DNA from 2 places in the Lelliottia sp. CFBP8978 genome. Region 2 is predicted to be linked to the other one. Evidence: predicted binding sites of a transcription regulator. Region 2 holds the regulator's gene; the other holds the start of a gene.
What was found. Region 2 encodes Fur, which represses iron uptake genes when iron is present. Its sites were predicted from a motif close to ATAATAATGAGAACNACTATCAA; they were not measured.
Positions count from the first base shown of each region.

Region 1: a site for Fur is predicted at 8,019-8,041, ahead of SOM82_RS14330 (Nramp family divalent metal transporter). Genes of this name have one in related genera too.

Region 1 covers NZ_CM188253.1:3,044,772-3,054,768, reverse strand. Annotated here, with positions in the region: RNA gene SOM82_RS14405 (RtT sRNA) at 199-326, opposite strand; RNA gene SOM82_RS14400 (RtT sRNA) at 356-488, opposite strand; RNA gene SOM82_RS14395 (RtT sRNA) at 513-640, opposite strand; RNA gene SOM82_RS14390 (RtT sRNA) at 670-793, opposite strand; tRNA gene SOM82_RS14385 (tRNA-Lys) at 827-902, opposite strand; tRNA gene SOM82_RS14380 (tRNA-Val) at 906-981, opposite strand; tRNA gene SOM82_RS14375 (tRNA-Val) at 1,017-1,092, opposite strand; tRNA gene SOM82_RS14370 (tRNA-Val) at 1,136-1,211, opposite strand; gene gltX (glutamate--tRNA ligase) at 1,470-2,885, shown strand; gene SOM82_RS14360 (YfeC-like transcriptional regulator) at 2,933-3,328, opposite strand; gene SOM82_RS14355 (YfeC-like transcriptional regulator) at 3,330-3,692, opposite strand; tRNA gene SOM82_RS14350 (tRNA-Ala) at 3,909-3,984, shown strand; tRNA gene SOM82_RS14345 (tRNA-Ala) at 4,024-4,099, shown strand; gene SOM82_RS14340 (EAL domain-containing protein) at 4,309-6,504, shown strand; gene nupC (nucleoside permease NupC) at 6,543-7,730, opposite strand; gene SOM82_RS14330 (Nramp family divalent metal transporter) at 8,082-9,320, shown strand; gene ypeC (DUF2502 domain-containing protein YpeC) at 9,373-9,720, opposite strand; gene mgrA (L-glyceraldehyde 3-phosphate reductase) at 9,847-9,997, opposite strand, start outside.
Region 2 covers NZ_CM188253.1:1,316,659-1,326,655, reverse strand. Annotated here, with positions in the region: gene speF (ornithine decarboxylase SpeF) at 1-14, shown strand, start outside; gene potE (putrescine-ornithine antiporter) at 11-1,327, shown strand; gene pgm (phosphoglucomutase (alpha-D-glucose-1,6-bisphosphate-dependent)) at 1,431-3,071, opposite strand; gene seqA (replication initiation negative regulator SeqA) at 3,096-3,638, opposite strand; gene ybfF (esterase) at 3,822-4,595, shown strand; gene ybfE (LexA regulated protein) at 4,725-5,012, shown strand; gene fldA (flavodoxin FldA) at 5,170-5,700, shown strand; gene fur (ferric iron uptake transcriptional regulator) at 5,994-6,440, shown strand; gene chiQ (ChiQ/YbfN family lipoprotein) at 6,562-6,891, opposite strand; gene chiP (chitoporin ChiP) at 6,945-8,342, opposite strand; gene glnS (glutamine--tRNA ligase) at 8,784-9,997, opposite strand, start outside.

The sequences.
Region 1 (9,997 bases), 1.7 Mb from region 2:
TCTTGCCATAAAAGAAGAATATCGGCATGAGAAGAAATAGCTTGAGCACATCTGCCAGATCTGGCAGGTCCAGCGAGCGTAGAATTTATGCCAGATGAGCAGGGAGGAGCAGAAAACGGTGTTTGAAGGTATTGAAACGCCGGGCAGGAACCCTGTCGCGGATAGCAAAAAAGCGCCTTTAGGGCGCTTTTTTTACATTGGTGGGTCGTGTAGGATGACGTGACGATGTCTCGCACTTCGGGCCGTCGCCGCCAGCGGCTCCGTTGCCTCACTGCGTTCGGCTCGAACCTGCAGCAGGTTCGAATCTCACATATCGCAGATAGCAAAAAAGCGCCTTTAGGGCGCTTTTTTACATTGGTGGGTCGTGCAGGATGACGTGACGATGTCTCGCCCTTCGGGCCGTCGCCGCCAGCGGCTCCGTTGCCTCACTGCGTTCGGCTCGAACCTGCAGCAGGTTCGAATCTCATATATCGCAGATAGCAAAAAAGCGCCTTTAGGGCGCTTTTTTACATTGGTGGGTCGTGCAGGATGACGTGACGATGTCTCGCCCTTCGGGCCGTCGCTGCCAGCGGCTCCGTTGCCTCACTGCGTTCGGCTCGAACCTGCAGCAGGTTCGAATCTCACATATCGCAGATAGCAAAAAAGCGCCTTTAGGGCGCTTTTTTACATTGGTGGGTCGTGCAGGATGACGTGACGATGTCTCGCCCTTCGGGCCGTCGCCGCCAGCGGCTCCGTTGCCTCACTGCGTTCGGCTCGAACCTGCAGCAGGTTCGAATCTCATGTATCGCAGATAGCAAAAAAGCGCCTTTAGGGCGCTTTTTTACATTGGTGGGTCGTGCAGGATTCGAACCTGCGACCAATTGATTAAAAGTCAACTGCTCTACCAACTGAGCTAACGACCCGAATGGTGGGTGATGACGGGCTCGAACCGCCGACCCCCTCCGTGTAAAGGAGGTGCTCTACCAACTGAGCTAATCACCCATTTCGGTACTACTTAGACAAGATACATTTAAGAATGGTGGGCGATGACGGGCTCGAACCGCCGACCCCCTCCGTGTAAAGGAGATGCTCTACCAACTGAGCTAATCGCCCATACTTAAATTCTTATCTACACTGCGGCATCTATCAAAATAGATGGTGGGTGATGACGGGCTCGAACCGCCGACCCCCTCCGTGTAAAGGAGATGCTCTACCAACTGAGCTAATCACCCCCGCTGTGTGGAGTCGCATTATAGGGAGAGTTGAAAATGAGTCAACGCCTTTTCTAAAGATTTAGTTCGTTCGTCGTAAAATTAAACAAAAGGATCACAAAATGGTCCGCGCCGCATGATTTCTAAACAAATTTAGTAAACCTGCATGTCAAACAGGCAACATCATTGAGGAATCGCCTCACAGTGATAGAATATTGCCCATTGCTTTTTTCCCAGTATTTGCCGGTCGTCGGCATCTTTATAACGTAAGGCCATTTCATGAAAATCAAAACTCGCTTCGCGCCCAGCCCGACAGGCTATCTGCACGTCGGTGGTGCACGTACTGCTCTCTATTCCTGGCTGTTTGCACGTAACCACGGCGGTGAGTTTGTGCTGCGTATTGAAGACACCGATCTGGAGCGCTCTACGCCAGAAGCCATCGAAGCCATTATGGATGGCATGAACTGGTTGAATCTGGAGTGGGATGAAGGCCCATATTTCCAGACTAAACGTTTCGACCGTTATAACGCGGTGATTGATGAGATGCTGGTCGCGGGCACGGCGTACAAATGCTACTGCTCGAAAGAGCGTCTGGAAGCGCTGCGCGAAGAGCAGATGGCGAACGGCGATAAACCTCGTTACGACGGTCGCTGCCGCCACAGCCATGAACATCATGCGGCTGATGAGCCATGCGTGGTGCGTTTTGCTAACCCGCAGGATGGCTCGGTGATCTTTGACGATCAGATCCGTGGCCCGATTGAGTTCAGCAATCAGGAGCTGGACGATCTGATTATTCGTCGTACCGACGGTTCACCAACCTACAACTTCTGCGTGGTGGTTGATGACTGGGACATGGAAATCACCCACGTTATCCGTGGTGAAGATCATATCAACAACACCCCGCGCCAGATCAACATCCTGAAAGCGCTGAATGCGCCTGTGCCGGTTTACGCGCACGTTTCCATGATTAACGGCGACGACGGTAAAAAACTGTCCAAACGTCATGGTGCGGTGAGCGTGATGCAGTACCGTGATGACGGTTACCTGCCGGAAGCACTGCTGAACTACCTGGTGCGTCTGGGCTGGTCCAGCGGCGATCAGGAGATCTTCAGCCGTGAAGAGATGATCAAGCTGTTCTCCCTTAATGCAGTGAGCAAGTCTGCCAGTGCCTTTAATACTGACAAACTGCTGTGGCTGAACCATCACTATATCAACACCATGCCGCCGGAATATGTTGCGACCTATCTGCAATGGCATATTGAGCAGGCCAATATTGATACACGCAATGGCCCGCAACTGGCAGATCTGGTGAAACTGCTGGGCGAACGCTGCAAAACGCTAAAAGAGATCGCGGAAAGCTGCCGTTACTTCTACGAAGAATTTGATGCGTTTGATGCCGATGCGGCGAAAAAACACCTGCGTCCGGTCGCGCGTCAACCGCTGGAAGTGGTACGTGATAAACTGGCCGCACTTACTGACTGGACAGCTGAAAATGTTCATCATGCCATTCAGGCAACGGCCGACGATCTGGAAGTGGGCATGGGTAAAGTAGGCATGCCGCTGCGTGTGGCTGTGACTGGCGCAGGCCAGTCGCCAGGCCTGGATGTGACGGTGCATGCGATCGGTAAAACACGCAGCGTCTCACGCATTAATAAAGCGCTGGACTTTATTGCTGAGCGCGAAAGCCAGCAATAACATCCTGGCAAGAAGACAGAACAACGGCAGGCTCTCCTGCCGTTTTTTTATGCCTGCTCTTCAGCGATCCCGAGACGGGTCAAAAAACCCTGAATCCCTTCGCGCGCCAGCAGCACGGCGAGTCTTTCTTGCTCAAGCGTTGTCATATTTTCCAGGGCGCTGGTCACCTGACGTAATAAGCTTGTGGTGTTGGTGTCGCCATAGAAACCTGGCGTCTCTGCGAGCTGATAAACGGCCTGACGGTTACGAATAGCGGGGAGACGACTAATATGTTCGCGTACGTGGGCATCTATATGAATGAGTCGGGCTCGTCCGCCTTTTACTCCATTCAGGCCCTCGGTTTTCCATCCTTGCTTGCGTACCCAGCGGTTTACCGTTTGTTTGGTGACCCCCAAACTTTCGGCCAGCTCTTCCGTGGTCATTTTGCTCCGTAATCTTTTCATATCAGTTCTGGTCGCGTATCCCTAAACGTTGTAACAATCCGGAAATCCCTTCCCGCAGCATCAAGGTAGTCAGCTGCTTTTGCTCATCCGGGGTCATCTCGTTTGCCAGTGTCAGCAACAGCGAGTGCAGTGAGTTATTTTCCGCGACGATGTCAGGAAGCTGAGGTTCGTCTGCTGTGCGGCATGCACTGCGAATAAATTCCCGTACTTTTTCGTTCACATGCACCAGACGCGCCTTTCCACCCTGAACACCCGGTCTTGGCGATGTTTTCCAACCCTCTTTACGTACCCATTTATTGATGGTCTGACGGCTATAGCCAGTGAGCCGGGATAACTCCTCTGGCGTCATTCGTTCCTTGATCATGCAATTACCTGAATATCAGTGGGGTTATGAGTGGTTCATCTTATAGCACCCTTTTACGCGAAAACGTGACAGGTTTAACTACTGGCTGCGAGCAGCTTCGCAATGTGATCCATTTGCATGATTTTTCGACGATTGGAAGGGTGGAGCTGATTTTGCCGTTGACACTCTGCAATGGAATTCATATTATGCCGCCCGTCAACACGACAGCTTTACGTTGGGGCTATAGCTCAGCTGGGAGAGCGCTTGCATGGCATGCAAGAGGTCAGCGGTTCGATCCCGCTTAGCTCCACCAAATTCTTATCCAGGAGAGTTTGGAACGTAAAGACACTGTGGGGCTATAGCTCAGCTGGGAGAGCGCTTGCATGGCATGCAAGAGGTCAGCGGTTCGATCCCGCTTAGCTCCACCAAAATTTGAACCCTCGCCCGTGGCGGGGGTTTTTTTATGCTTGTAATAGCTTCTTACTCTTTTTGTCGCCAGGCTGGCACGTTTCTCTACCTGATCTCAATCTACATCAAAAAAAGGTTTCATTTCGCCGCTGAAACTTGATTCGGTCATTTAATAAACTTACTATCCGTTTGGTCAATGTTTTGCCAGGAAGAATAGTATTTATTAATAATGAAAAGCCAACTCTACAATAACTTACGATTATTTATATTAGCCCAGTTGCTGTGTCTGATAATGGTTCCCTTTTCTCGTTATATTTCTCCGCGTGCGATGCTTGATAATCATAGCGTCTATCTGGCATGGCTGCCGTTGAGTTTCATGCTGGCTATTATTTTTTTGTTTGGCCGTCGCGCCGTTCTTCCTGTTGTTATCAGTTTTGCGGTCACCAATTTATATAGCTTTGAGCTAAACTTCCTTCAGCAAGCCGTAATACTTTTTTGCCAAACATTCTCAGTGTTTGCCGCATGCGGCATTCTGCGCGGGTTTATCGGCAAGCGCTGGCGCTATGGGCTGCCTAATCAGCATATCGGAATGCGTATCTTCTGGTTAGGTTTTGTCATTCCGGTCGGTATCAAAATATCCATGTACCTTGCCGGTTATTTCTTTAATTTCCCTGTTTCGTTATCTAATTTCTTTGGCGAAGGATCGGCCATTTATAATATTGTCGATATTCAAAGCCTGATTTGTGCTGGCTTGATATTTACGATGATGTTTTATTATCCCTTAAGAATGATAATTAATCCCCGTTATGCCAGAACCTTCTGGCTGCGGAGTATTAAGCCGTATCTTGTTAATCATCATCCACTGTTTATATTTGTGTGGCTGATGCTTTTGGCGCTAATTCTGCTGGTTCTATGCGCACCTTTTGAATCCAGGTTAATCGCTGGCTACCTTGTTCCCGTCATATTTATCTTGTTTACCGTAGGGATTAGCCGGCTGAGCTATGCTCTCGTGTCGCTAAGTTGGGCCATTTCAGCATTCATGCTCTTGACCTATAACACCAATTTTCTGAATGGCGTGGAGACGGGCTACTCCCTGGCGTTCGTCCTGTCCGTATTGATCTCCTTCGCCATTTGCCTGATGTACATGTCGCGGATTTATCATCGTAGCGAATGGTTGAAGCAAGGGTGGCAGGAGAGGGCATTAACCGATCCGCTGACCGGGCTGGCCAATCTGCGGGCGCTGGAGGATTTCTTGCGCCTCCATCCCCACGCCAAAGTCTGTTGTTTGCGGCTGGACAATCTGGAGTTCCTCAGTCGCCATTACGGCATGCTCATGCGGGTGCATTGCAAGCGCACCGTCACCACAATAATCCAGCCGTTGCTGCAAGCGGATGAAAAGTTTTTTCAACTGCCTGGCAGTGAACTGGTACTGGTTCTGCTTGGGCCGGAAACCGGCGAGCGTTTACAGCACATCGTCGATCGGTTGAACAGCCGTAAAATTTACTGGAACAATACCGGCCTGGATATCGAGGTTGGCGCCTCGTGGGGAGAGATCGAAGAGAAAGATGTAGAGAGCCTTCATCACACCCTGGGGCAATTGAGCTGGCTGTCTGAGCAATCATCCGTGACGCACAAAGTGCTGGCTTTGACCAACAGCGTGGCAACGGTGAGCGGGCAAACCACGGAACGCGTCCTGATGCTCAGTCGAGTCAAAAGCGCGCTGGAGGAGGGTGGCGTTCGGCTGTATGCCCAGCCGATTCACGATGCGTCTGGTCAGGGTTATCACGAAATTCTCACGCGTCTGGAAAGCGACGGCGAGATTATAACCCCCGATCGCTTTATCCCTCTGATTGCCCAGTTCAACCTGAGTCACCGTTTTGATTTGTGTGTGGTTGAGAATTTGCTCAAGTGGTTACTTGCCCATCCTGCGCCACATACCCAAACCCGATTTTCGGTAAATCTGATGCCGTTTACGCTGAATCAGAAAGACGTTGCTTCAGAAATTATCGGCTTGTTCGAGCGCTATGCGATATCCCCGCTGACCGTGATCATTGAAGTCACCGAAGAGCAGGCGTTCTCCGATTCAGAATTAAGCATGCAAAACATTCTGCAACTGCGCGATTACGGTTTCAAAATTGCGATTGATGATTTCGGGACGGGGTACGCCAACTATGAGCGGCTCAAGCGCCTGCAGGCCGACATTATCAAAATTGACGGCTGTTTTGTGAAAGACATTTGTACTGACAGCATGGATGCGATGATTGTGCAGTCGATATGTAATCTGGCGAAAACAAAATCGCTCATTGTGGTGGCTGAGTTTGTTGAAACAGCGGAACAACGGCAGCTGCTGCTGGATATCGGTGTGGATTTTCTGCAGGGGTATTTGATCGGTAAACCGCGTCCGCTGGGCGAACTCGGAACATAAAAAAGCCGGAGGTGCAAACCCCCGGCCATTTATTCTGATTACAGTACCAGAGCGGCGATAGACGCAGACAGTACGCTCACCAGCGTTGAACCGTAAACCAGTTTCAGACCGAAGCGAGAAACCACGTTACCTTGTTCTTCATTCAGGCCTTTAATCGCACCAGCGATGATACCGATTGAAGAGAAGTTAGCGAAGGAAACCAGGAATACAGACAGAATACCTTCTGCGCGCGGAGAGAGCGTGCTGGCAATTTTCTGCAGATCCATCATGGCAACGAATTCGTTTGAAACCAGTTTAGTCGCCATGATACTCCCTACCTGCAGTGCTTCGTGAGCCGGAACACCCATTACCCAGGCAATTGGGTAGAAGATGTAGCCCAGAATACCCTGGAAGGAGATACCCAACACAGCGGCGAACAGGGCGTTCAGCGCGGCGATCAGGGCGATAAAACCAATCAGCATAGCGGCAACGATAATCGCTACCTTAAAGCCTGCCAGAATATACTCACCCAGCATTTCGAAGAAGCTCTGGCCTTCGTGCAGGTTAGACATCTGGATATTTTCTTCGCTGGCATCAACGCGGTAAGGGTTGATCAGCGACAGCACGATAAAGGTGCTGAACATGTTCAGAACCAGCGCGGCGACCACGTATTTTGGTTCCAGCATTGTCATGTATGCGCCCACGATTGACATGGAAACAGTCGACATTGCGGTTGCCGCCATGGTGTACATGCGGTTGCGGGACATTTTGCCGAGGATATCTTTATACGCGATAAAGTTCTCAGACTGACCCAGAATCAGGGAGCTGACTGCGTTAAAGGATTCCAGTTTACCCATGCCGTTAACTTTGGATAACAGGAAACCGATCGCGCGAATGACCACCGGCAGGACACGAATGTGCTGCAGAATACCGATCAGGGCGGAGATAAAGACGATTGGGCATAGCACTTTCAGGAAGAAGAATGCCAGACCTTGATCGTTCATGCTGCCAAACACGAAGTTGGTTCCTTCGTTAGCAAATCCGAGCAGTTTTTCGAACATTTCGGAGAAGCCTTTGACAAAGCCAAGGCCTACGTTGGAGTTCAGGAAGAACCACGCAAGTAAAACTTCAATGACGAGCAGCTGTACAACATAGCGAATACGAATATTTTTGCGGTCTGTGCTGACCAGCAATGCAAGTGCAGTAACGACAACAAGTGCCAGGACAAAATGAAGGACGCGGTCCATATTTGCTCCAAATATGAGGCAGGTTTAATTTCCGTGCACATTCTATGTAACAAGCACAAAGAAAACGAGATCAAGACCACACTATAGTTACATCCTGTGACGAGTCTCAAAAATAGTGATCAACCATACACTTCTGTTATGTTATGTAAATGAGTGAAAAGTTGCGTTTGTGTGCTACGCTTCACAAATGACTGTACGATTTCATGTTCGTTGAGATCGTTTCATCGCACCCGCCCCAGCTATCGTTCTTAGCTATCAGAGAAATCAATATAAACCTTTTAAATGATCTTGATAATCATTCTCATTTTGATAGCATAAAACATAGCAAAGGCTATATTTCCAGAGGCAGAAATGACAAACAGTCGCGTAGAGGGTAGCAGTGGCAGAGCAGCGCGCAAGCTGAGGTTTGCATTAATGGGACCTGCGTTCATTGCTGCCATTGGCTATATCGATCCGGGTAATTTTGCGACCAATATTCAGGCCGGGGCTAGCTTCGGCTATAAGCTGCTGTGGGTCGTGGTATGGGCCAACCTGATGGCGATGCTCATCCAGGTTTTGTCTGCGAAGCTGGGGATTGCCACGGGTAAAAACCTGGCCGAACAAATTCGCGATCACTATCCCCGCCCGGTTGTATGGTTTTATTGGGTGCAGGCAGAGATTATCGCCATGGCCACCGATCTGGCGGAGTTTATCGGTGCGGCAATCGGCTTTAAACTCATTCTCGGGGTATCGCTGTTGCAGGGCGCAGTGCTGACCGGGATTGCGACTTTCCTGATCCTTATGTTACAGCGGCGTGGGCAAAAACCGCTGGAGCTGGTGATCGGCGGCCTGCTGCTGTTTGTTGCCGCGGCCTATATCGTCGAGCTGATTTTTTCTCAGCCTAACCTGGTGCAGCTGACCAAAGGGATGGTTATCCCGAGTTTGCCAACTTCTGAAGCGGTGTTTCTTGCGGCTGGCGTATTAGGTGCGACGATTATGCCGCACGTGATTTATCTTCATTCATCGCTCACGCAACATGCCCATGACGGATCCCGACAGGAGCGTTATTCCGCAACGAAATGGGATGTCGGGATTGCAATGACTATCGCCGGGTTTGTCAATCTGGCCATGATGGCAACAGCGGCAGCGGCTTTCCATTTTAATGGTCACACCGGAATTGCCGATCTCGACCAGGCCTATCTGACGCTGGAACCCCTGCTGAGTCACGCGGCGGCGACCATCTTCGGATTAAGTCTGGTGGCGGCTGGGTTATCCTCGACGGTCGTCGGGACGCTGGCCGGTCAAGTGGTGATGCAAGGGTTTGTCCGTTTCCACATTCCGCTGTGGGTACGCCGGTCTGTCACCATGCTGCCTTCCTTTATCGTTATTTTGATGGGGCTGGATCCCACCCGCATCCTGGTGATGAGCCAGGTCCTGTTAAGCTTTGGTATCGCGCTGGCGCTGGTGCCGCTGCTGATCTTTACCAGCAATAAGACGCTGATGGGCGATCTGGTGAATACGACGCTGGTTAAACGAATTGGCTGGATTATCGTCGTGCTGGTAGTGGCGTTGAACCTGTGGTTATTAATTGGAACGGCGCTGGGTCTTTAAGACGGCCAGATTTCAGCCATTAAAAAAGGAGCCATCAGGCTCCTTTTTGTATTTAGTGGCGATGACCACCGCCGTGACCATGCCCGTGTCCGTGTCCCCGAGGCCCACGGCGATCGTCGCGATCGCTCCAGCCTTCACGGTAGCCGCGTTCATACGCTTTGCGATTATCCCAACCACGATGACGACCATTGTCATGTCTCCACCAGCGGTCTTTTCGCCATTCGTAGTTACGGTGCCAGTAATTGCGGTCGCGCCAGCCACCGCCATCCCAGTAGTTACCATAATTATCACGATCGCCAATTTGTAATTTTACGGATGGCAACAGGGTGATTTCGCCAGCATTGGCAACCAGCGGCGCTGAAGCCAGTAATACAGCAGCAAGAATCAGTGACCTGAACATGGTTATTCTCCTTCACGATCGGGGCCGAAGACGGCCTGTTAACGCAATATTACGGGGCCGTAAAGCCCCGTTTAATCGCCTCAACTCCTAATTCATGAAGGGGAGCACGTTTTGCTAAAAATGGTGTTAATTTGCGCTATTCAGGATCGATTCGATGGTCTGGAGTTCCTCAGCGCTAAAATGCAGATTATCCAGCATCCCGACGGCATCCTCAATTTGCGAGGTCTTACTGGCGCCAATCAGAACGGTGGTGACCGCATCGTGGCGCAGTACCCAG
Region 2 (9,997 bases):
GGGAAAAACTATGAGTAACAAATCCAATAAGATGGGCGTGGTTCAGCTCACCATCCTGACGATGGTCAATATGATGGGCTCCGGCATCATCATGCTCCCGACCAAACTCGCCGAAGTCGGTACGATCTCGATTATCTCCTGGCTGGTGACCGCCGTGGGCTCGATGGCGCTGGCGTGGGCTTTTGCGAAGTGCGGGATGTTCAGCCGTAAATCCGGCGGGATGGGCGGTTACGCGGAGTATGCCTTTGGGAAGTCAGGCAATTTTATGGCCAACTATACCTATGGCGTGTCGCTGCTGATTGCGAACGTCGCGATTGCCATTTCTGCCGTCGGCTACGGGACTGAACTGTTTGGCGCGACGCTCAGCCCGGTGCAAATCGGCCTCGCCACCATTGGCGTGCTGTGGCTGTGCACCGTGGCAAACTTTGGCGGCGCGCGCATTACCGGTCAACTCAGCAGTATTACCGTCTGGGGGGTGATCATTCCGGTGGTTGGCCTGTGCATTATTGGCTGGTTCTGGTTTAGCCCGACGCTGTACGCTAACTCCTGGAATCCGCACCATGTGCCGTTCTTTACGGCTGTCGGTTCGTCTATCGCGATGACGTTGTGGGCCTTCCTTGGGCTGGAGTCCGCGTGTGCTAACGCCGAAGTGGTGGAAAACCCGGAACGTAACGTGCCGATTGCGGTGCTGGGCGGAACGCTGGGGGCAGCCGTTATCTATATCGTCTCCACCAACGTGATCGCCGGAATTGTCCCCAATATGGATCTGGCGAACTCGACCGCGCCGTTTGGTCTGGCGTTTGCGCAGATGTTCACACCGGAAGTTGGGAAAGTGATCATGGGCCTGATGGTGATGTCCTGCTGCGGTTCACTGCTGGGCTGGCAGTTCACTATTGCCCAGGTGTTTAAATCTTCTGCGGATTCAGGCTATTTCCCGAAAATCTTCTCTCGCGTTAGCAAGTCCGACGCCCCCGTTCAGGGGATGCTGGCGATTGTGATTTTCCAGAGTGGCCTGTCACTGATGACTATTAGCCCCTCGCTGAACAGCCAGTTCAACGTGCTGGTTAACCTGGCGGTGGTGACCAACATTATTCCGTACATTCTGTCGATGGCGGCGCTGGTGATCATCCAAAAAGCGGCGAATGTGGCGCCCGGTAAAGCCAAAGTCGCCAACATTGTGGCGCTGGTCGGGGCGATTTATAGCTTCTATGCGCTCTACTCCTCGGGACAGGAAGCGATGCTGTACGGCGCGATGGTCACCTTTATGGGCTGGACGCTGTACGGTTTGGTCTCTCCGCGCTTTGAACTGAAAAATAAACACAGCTAAACAAAGCAAAACGGCAACCCTTTGGGTTGCCGTTTTTAGTGTTTTAGCCCTTCCCCACAAGGAGAGGACCGGGTGAGAGCTTTAGCCCTTACCAGATCAGTACTTAGGCGTTTTTCAGCACTTCGCTCACAATCTCTACCGCTTCTTTCTCAATCAGCTTACGGTGCTCATCGCCGAGGAAACTTTCGCAGTAAATTTTGTACGCATCTTCCGTACCGGAAGGACGCGCGGCGAACCAGCCGTTATCGGTCATCACTTTCAGACCACCGATAGAGGCACCGTTGCCCGGCGCTGCGGTCAGGCGTGCGGTGATCGGGTCACCCGCCAGCGTGTCAGCGCTCACCATCTCTGGAGAGAGCTTAGACAGCGCCGCTTTTTGCGCGGAAGTCGCACCGGCCTGAATGCGGTTGTAGCTCGGCGCACCAAAACGTGCCGCCAGCTCGTTGTAATGCTCTTGCGGGTTTTTACCGGTCACGGCAGTGATTTCCGCCGCCAGCAGGCACATGATGATGCCGTCTTTGTCGGTTGACCACGGCGTGCCGTCGAAACGCAGGAAGGAAGCGCCCGCGCTCTCTTCGCCACCAAAGCCGAAGCTGCCGTCATGCAGACCGTCAACAAACCATTTGAAGCCCACCGGCACTTCTACCAGCTTGCGGCCCAGGTCGTTTACCACGCGGTCAATCATTGCCGAGGAGACCAGCGTTTTACCGACAGCCACCTCTTTGCTCCACTGTGGACGATGCTGGAACAGATAGTTAATCGCCACCGCCAGGTAGTGGTTCGGGTTCATCAGGCCCGCAGGCGTGACGATACCGTGGCGGTCATAGTCCGGGTCGTTGGCAAAAGCCAGATCGAACTTGTCACGCAGCGCCAGCAGACCCGCCATCGCGCACTCTGACGAGCAATCCATACGGATAGCGCCGTCTTTATCCAGATGCATAAAGCGGAACGTCTGATCGACCTGATCGTTGACGATGGTCAGATCCAGCTTGTAGAACTCGCCAATACGCTTCCAGTATTCAATACCAGAACCCCCAAGCGGATCGACACCCAGCTTCAGACCGGCTTTCTGGATTGCGGCCATATCAACGATATCGGCCAGCCCTTCAATAAACGGCTGAACCAGGTCCTGCTCTTTCACATGACCCGATGCCATTGCCGCATCCAGAGAGATGCGTTTAACGCCTTTCAGGCCATCAGCCAGCAGCGCGTTGGCGCGGTCTTCGACCACTTTGGTGACGTTGGTATCAGCCGGACCACCGTTGGGTGGATTGTATTTGATACCGCCATCGTCCGGCGGGTTGTGCGAAGGGGTGATGACGATACCGTCAGCCTGCGCTCCCCCTTTTTTGTTGTGCACCAGAATCGCGTTAGAGACCGCAGGCGTTGGGGTAAAGCCGTTATTTTCCTGAATGATAACGTCCACACCGTTAGCCGCCAGCACTTCCAGTACGGAAATAAATGCCGGTTCGGACAAGGCGTGAGTATCTTTACCGACGTAGCACGGACCGGTAACGCCATTTTTGGCGCGCTCTTCCGCAATCGCCTGCGCAATGGCCAGAATATGCGGCTCGTTAAAGCTATGGCGCGCCGCGCTGCCGCGGTGGCCAGACGTACCAAACTTCACTGCGTGTTCTGCGTTGCCCACTTCCGGCTTTAGTACGTAGTACTGCGCGGTAAGCTGAGCGACGTTAATCAAATCGCTTTGTTGTGCAGGTTGACCCGCTCGATCGTGATTTGCCATTACCTGGTCCTTCCTGTGCAAGGGTTAAATGGTACCGCAAACCTTTTCAATCAATTCCGCCGGGAATTGCATCGACTGCATGATGTGTTCAACCATGCTGCATTTGCGTCCGGTGTTGGTATTGGTGATCACCCAGTACGGCGTACCAGGGACATGTTTAGGCTTGGTTTGATTGCCGTTGGCAAGCAGCGTTTGCTCGTCGCCCGCAAAGTAGACGCGGGTACGACCGTGCAGCGACTCGGTCGCTTCAGCAAACGCTTTGTTATCCAGTGAATAGAGTGTAGACAGCACCAGCATAAAGCGGTTAACCGCTTTTTTCTGCTCGGCGTATTCGTCGGAAAGCAGCAGTTCGCGCACCGCGCGGACTTTGTCTTTCACCGGTGCTACTGTTTTGGCTTCAGCAACAACGTTTGACTGACGAACCTCTTTGGAAACCGGAGTTGCAGGCTGTGAGGCGGCGGAAAATTTCAGCATACGCCGTAAAATATCGGACGCACTCTCGCCAATATGTCGCGTGTGGCTGGCAATATACTGATAGAGCTCATCATCAACTTCGATTGTTTTCATCTTAATCCAGTGCAATATCTTATCTGAATACAAGTCGTTGGGATTATAAGGGCTAATCCCAACCGCGGATAGGGTCATGCCCGTGAAGCAGCAAAAGTCGGAATAAACTGGAACCTTGCAGCCGGGCGGCAGAATGGTCAACATAATACCCTAACCTGACATACGTAAAAAAAGAACTTTGCCATGAAATTGAATAGCCGAGCGCAATCTGCACAATCGCCGAACAATAATTCTCCCATCGTACTGGTTCACGGTCTTTTTGGTAGCCTCGATAACCTGGGCGTGCTGGCGCGCGACCTGGTTGCCGATCACTCTATTTTGCAGGTGGATATGCGTAACCATGGCCTTTCAGAGCGAAGCCCTGAAATGACCTATCGCGCGATGGCGCAAGATCTGCTGGAGACGCTGGATGCGAACGGTATCGAAAAAGCCACGCTGATTGGCCATTCAATGGGTGGCAAAGCGGTGATGGCGCTGACGGCACTGGCCCCGGAGCGTATCGACAAACTGGTGGTGATCGATGTCGCGCCTGTCGATTATGACGTGCGCCGCCACGATGAAATCTTTGCCGCCATCAACGCCGTGACCGAAGCCGGAGCGGCCACCCGTCAGCAGGCGGCGCCTGTCATGCGCGAATACCTTGATGAAGAAGGGGTGATTCAGTTTCTGCTGAAATCTTTCGTCGACGGCGAATGGCGTTTTAACGTCCCTGTGCTGTGGGATCAGTACGCTGAAATCGTTGGCTGGGACCCAGTTACGGCCTGGCCGCACCCTACTCTGTTCATTCGCGGCGGCAATTCACCGTACGTCACCGACGCCTATCGCGATACGCTGCTGGCGCAATTCCCGCAGGCGCGTGCGCATGTGATTGCCGGAGCCGGACACTGGGTACATGCCGAAAAACCAGAAGCGGTGCTGCGCGCGATTCGTCGCTATCTCGCTGATAACGCGATTTGATTAAAAAGTCAGCGACTGGTTGCCAGCTGGCCTCCAGTCGTTGGCGTGCTGGTATCCGTGATGTATGATGTCGCGCTCATCGCCCGGGCAATAGCAGGGCTGCTTGTTTTCCCCCGAAGTCTCTGAATCATGGCCAAAGAACAAACGGACCGCACGACATTAGATCTGTTCGCGACTGAACGTCGACCGGGACGACCTAAAACCAATCCGCTATCGCGTGATGAACAGTTGCGTATCAATAAACGCAATCAGCTTAAACGCGACAAAAGTCGTGGGCTTAAACGCGTCGAGCTAAAACTCAACGCGGAAGCTGCAGATGCCTTAAGTGAGCTGGCCGATGCCCGTGAGATCAGCCGCAGCGAGCTTATCGAAGAGATGCTGATGGCGCAGCTCCAGGCATGGCGCAACAGCCAATGATCGCCTGAAATATCATCCTTTCATCACTTTCATGTAGCACAGAGTGCAGTCCGGGCCGATAGCAGTTTCCGCTGACTTCTCTGTTCTGCTATGATTGCCCTTATCCGTGGACAATTCGTGCCACCATACCATTAAGTTTCAAGAGGTTATTTTACTCATGGCAATCATCGGCATTTTCTTCGGCAGCGATACCGGTAATACCGAAAACATCGCAAAAAACATTCAAAAACAGCTTGGTAAAGACGTTGCCGACGTGCATGACATTGCTAAGAGCAGCAAAGAGGATCTCGAAGGTTACGATATTCTGCTGCTTGGCATTCCGACCTGGTACTACGGCGAAGCGCAGTGCGACTGGGATGATTTCTTCCCAACGCTGGAAGAAGTCGACTTCAATGGCAAGCTTGTTGCCCTGTTCGGCTGCGGCGACCAGGAAGATTACGCAGAATACTTCTGCGATGCACTTGGCACCATCCGCGACATTATTGAGCCTCACGGCGCTGTTATCGTCGGTCACTGGCCAACGGCGGGCTACCATTTCGAAGCGTCCAAAGGTCTGGCGGACGACGACCACTTTGTCGGTCTGGCAATTGATGAAGACCGTCAGCCGGAGCTGACCGCCGAGCGAGTGGACAAATGGGTTAAGCAGATCCGTGAAGAACTGCACCTCGATGACATTCTGAACGCCTGACTGAATGTTGAGGCGCGACATAATTTGTTGCGCCTCATTGATAGATAAAACCGATTAAAATAATTGCTACAAATTTTTAACTTTTATCTCCATACCTGTACAATGTCCCCGGGTTAAAGTGGATGCCATCAGACAAGTTTGTTGGCGATACCACGTTTTTATAAGCATACTTTGCTTGAGACTTGCAGTTTTCATTTAGGCGTGGCAGTTCTATAATGAGACGCATTATCCCAAGTGCATTTTCTGTCACTTCTTATTTGAAGTGAATCGTTTAGCAACAGGACAGATTCCGCATGACTGACAACAATACCGCATTGAAGAAGGCTGGCCTGAAAGTTACGCTTCCTCGTTTAAAAATTCTGGAAGTACTGCAAGGTCCGGACAATCATCATGTCAGTGCGGAAGATTTATACAAACGTCTGATCGACATGGGCGAAGAGATTGGACTGGCGACCGTTTATCGCGTCCTGAACCAGTTCGACGACGCCGGGATTGTCACCCGTCATAATTTTGAAGGCGGAAAATCCGTTTTTGAACTGACGCAACAGCATCACCACGATCACCTTATCTGCCTCGATTGCGGCAAGGTGATTGAATTTAGCGACGACTCTATCGAAGCACGCCAGCGTGAAATTGCCACGCGCCATGGCATCCGCCTGACCAACCACAGCCTGTATCTCTACGGCCACTGTGCTGAAGGCGATTGCCGCGAAGAAGAGCACGCGCACGAACCGAAATAATCGCATTTTCATACTCTGAGCCAACCTGACGGTTGGCTTTTTTTTGCCTGTTATAAGACAAAAAGCCCGGTAAGCTGAAGCTTCCGGGCACTTTAGAGCGCGAATGATCTGGCGCGACGTGTTACCGACTGTTGTTGCTGCGGATCTCCTGCCAGATGCGGTCGCAACGCTTTGCCACTTCCTGATCGTTACCCGTTTTACGCGCCTGAATACACGCCTGGTAATCCAGCACGCGAACGTTTTCCTGCGTCGCAAACTGCTCATGCGCTTTCTCTTTTTTCAGCACATTCAGTACGCTCTGGCAGGCTTCGATCTTCTCTGGCGAGCCTTCTGCGGTATTGATACAGGCGCTGTAGGCCTCTTTAAGACGCGAATCTTCTTTAGGTGCCTGGGGCTGTGCGCAGCCAGCCAGTGCCGACGCCAGCGCCGCCACACAGATAATTTTTTTCAGCATAGCCGTCTCCATTCCGGCGAGGTGGGGGGAACACCTCGCCGGCGTGATTATCAGAAGATAGTGAACGGTGCGATGACCATAAATTTCACGTCACGCTCATCCTGGAAGATGTTGCCGTAACCGCCCGCGTAGCTTGGAATATCGGAGTGGTTGTCGTACTGGGTGAAGTGCAGTTTGAACATCGTGCCCTTCGCGCGGCCATCCTGCAGGGTATAAACTGCGTCGAGGCTGTAAGAGGACTCTTTCAGACGATAGTTCGGGTCGTAGTAAGCATCCGGCGTGGCCATATCCGCTGGTTTTGCGTCCCAGGCGTAGGCATAAGATGCCCCAACCGCCCAGCCCGGCAGATTCCAGTTCTTCAGGTCATACATCGCGCCAAAGAAGAGCGCTTTTTCACCGTCGGCGTTGAAGTCAGAGCGGTTATCCCACCAGATATCCAGACGACCGTTTGAAGAGGCGTAGGTTGGGGTCATACGCTGCAGGAAGTAGCCCTGCTGCCCTTCCGCCTTGACGTAGGTTCCTTCGAGACGTAAATCAACCTGGCCAACTTTATAGCCAAAGGTCAGGGCCTGCAGCCAGGCGGTGCCGTCATACAGATCGTTCACGCCGCCATCGCTGACTTTGTCGCGCGTGCCGTAGAACTGATAGCTGGTGGTCAGCGGGCCGCCGACAATATCAAATTTGTAGCTCGCCTTGGCAAAATACTGATCGACATAGCCTTCTGCCTGACCGAACGCGGCTTCCAGCACCAGATCATTTTTGAAGTCATACTTCGCGCCGAGCGAGTGCAGATATTCGACTTTGGTCTTTTTATCGTTCTGATAGAACTTGTCCATCTCGATGTGCCACGGCGCTTTATATTCGTTGGTCCACATATAGGAGAAGCTCAGCGCGCCTGCATCGCCGTAGTCGAAATTAGCTCCGGCTTCTGCCCCCTGGTATGTACCCGGCATGAAACTCCAGTGCGGCGCTAATAACGTCTGACCGGTTGGCTGAATATAACCGCCGCGCGCCCATACCGGACCGTATTTAAATTTAGCCGCCGCTTTATACAGGCTAATGCCGCTCTTATCGCCGGACCAGTCTTCTTTATACGCTTTATTGCTGGACGAGAACGCAATTTCGTTCGGGTGCGCGCTATCGCCATTTTCGGCCATTTCAATGGCGGTAAAGGCCGCAATATCAATACCGAACATATCGGCGGCATAGCCGGACTGGAAATCCAGATTGGCGTTCCAGGTGGAGTGAGAAAGGTTGGTTTTGTATTTGTCTTCAGTGACGTCTTTACGGTCACGTTCACGCTGCCAGTAATAGATACCGCCCGTGAGTGTAGAATCATCAATAAATCCTGCCGCCTGAGCCTGCGGAGCAGCCATAAAGCCTGACATGGCTGTCACACCGGCAACAGCCAGCGCCAGCGCACTACGTTTGCCACTGAACGTACGCATAGATTGTTCCTCTTTGACGAATTAAAACGCCTTAAACGGCGAAAAGCTAAAAAGACCTAAATGGTCAGGGGTAGTCAGAAATACCCTCGAATTAACTACCGTCTTTAGACTATTTTTCGCGACGCGAATTATCAATGATTTTTAGCAGGCAAAATGCAGGATTATGACGAAGTGCACATAATTGGTAGTGATTTGTAACATATTGCAGATAGCGGAACTAAGGAGAGAAAAACCGTTTAAATTCATTAATTAATATAAATTGATAACGCTTACACGCTTTCATTTCGCTTATTTATTTTCGATCTTAACTTTATTTTAAAAAATAAGTAGCAGCTGATTGACCCGCTATTTTTACGAAGAAACAGCCCAACAAAGTAACAACATGATCGATAAGCAAAAAAAACGCCGCTGGCAGCGGCGTTTGTCTCTCATTGACCTGGCTTACTCGCCCGTTTTAGCCCATGTGTCACGCAGCCCAACGGTACGGTTAAATACCAGTTTGGTAGCGGTTGCATAACGGCTGTCGAGGCAGAAATAGCCTTCACGCTCAAACTGGTACGCTTTACCGGTTTCAGCGTTTTTCAGGGACGGTTCGGCGTAGCCCTGTTTGATCACCAGCGATTCCTGATTGATGGTCGCCAGGAAATCATCAGCAGCGCCAGGATTCGGTACGCTGAACAGACGATCGTAGAGACGGATTTCAACCGGCAGCGCGTGTGCTGCGCTCACCCAGTGAATGACGCCCTTCACTTTGCGGCCATCGGCTGGGTCTTTACTCAGCGTGTCGGCATCGTAGCTGCAGAAAATGGTGGTGATATTGCCTTCGGCGTCTTTTTCGACACGTTCGGCTTTAATCACATACGCGTTGCGCAGACGCACTTCTTTGCCCAGAACCAGACGCTTGTACTGCTTGTTCGCCTCTTCGCGGAAGTCAGCACGGTCGATCCAGATCTCCGCGCTAAACGGTACTTCACGGCTGCCCATTTCCGGTTTGTTCGGATGGTTAGGCATAGTGACCTGCTCGCTTTCACCCTGCGGGTAGTTTTCGATAACCAGTTTTACCGGATCGATAACCGCCATTGCGCGCGGGGCATTTTCGTTCAGATCTTCGCGAATGCACGATTCCAGCGAGGCCATCTCGATGGTGTTGTCCTGTTTGGTCACGCCGATACGTTTGATGAACTCGCGGATAGACGCGGCGGTGTAACCACGACGACGCAGACCGGAGATGGTCGGCATGCGTGGGTCATCCCAGCCCTCAACGTGCTTGTCAGTGACCAGCAGGTTCAGCTTACGCTTGGACATCACGGTGTACTCCAGATTCAGACGAGAGAACTCGTACTGACGCGGATGCACAGGAATGGTGATGTTATCCAGCACCCAGTCGTACAGACGACGGTTGTCCTGGAATTCCAGCGTACACAGGGAGTGCGTTATGCCTTCCAGCGCATCGCTGATGCAGTGGGTGAAGTCGTACATCGGGTAGATGCACCACTTGTTGCCCGTCTGGTGGTGTTCCGCAAATTTGATGCGGTACAGCACCGGATCGCGCATCACGATGAATGGCGACGCCATGTCGATTTTGGCACGCAGACAGGCTTTGCCTTCTTCGAAACCACCCGCACGCATTTTTTCGAACAGCTCAAGGTTTTCAG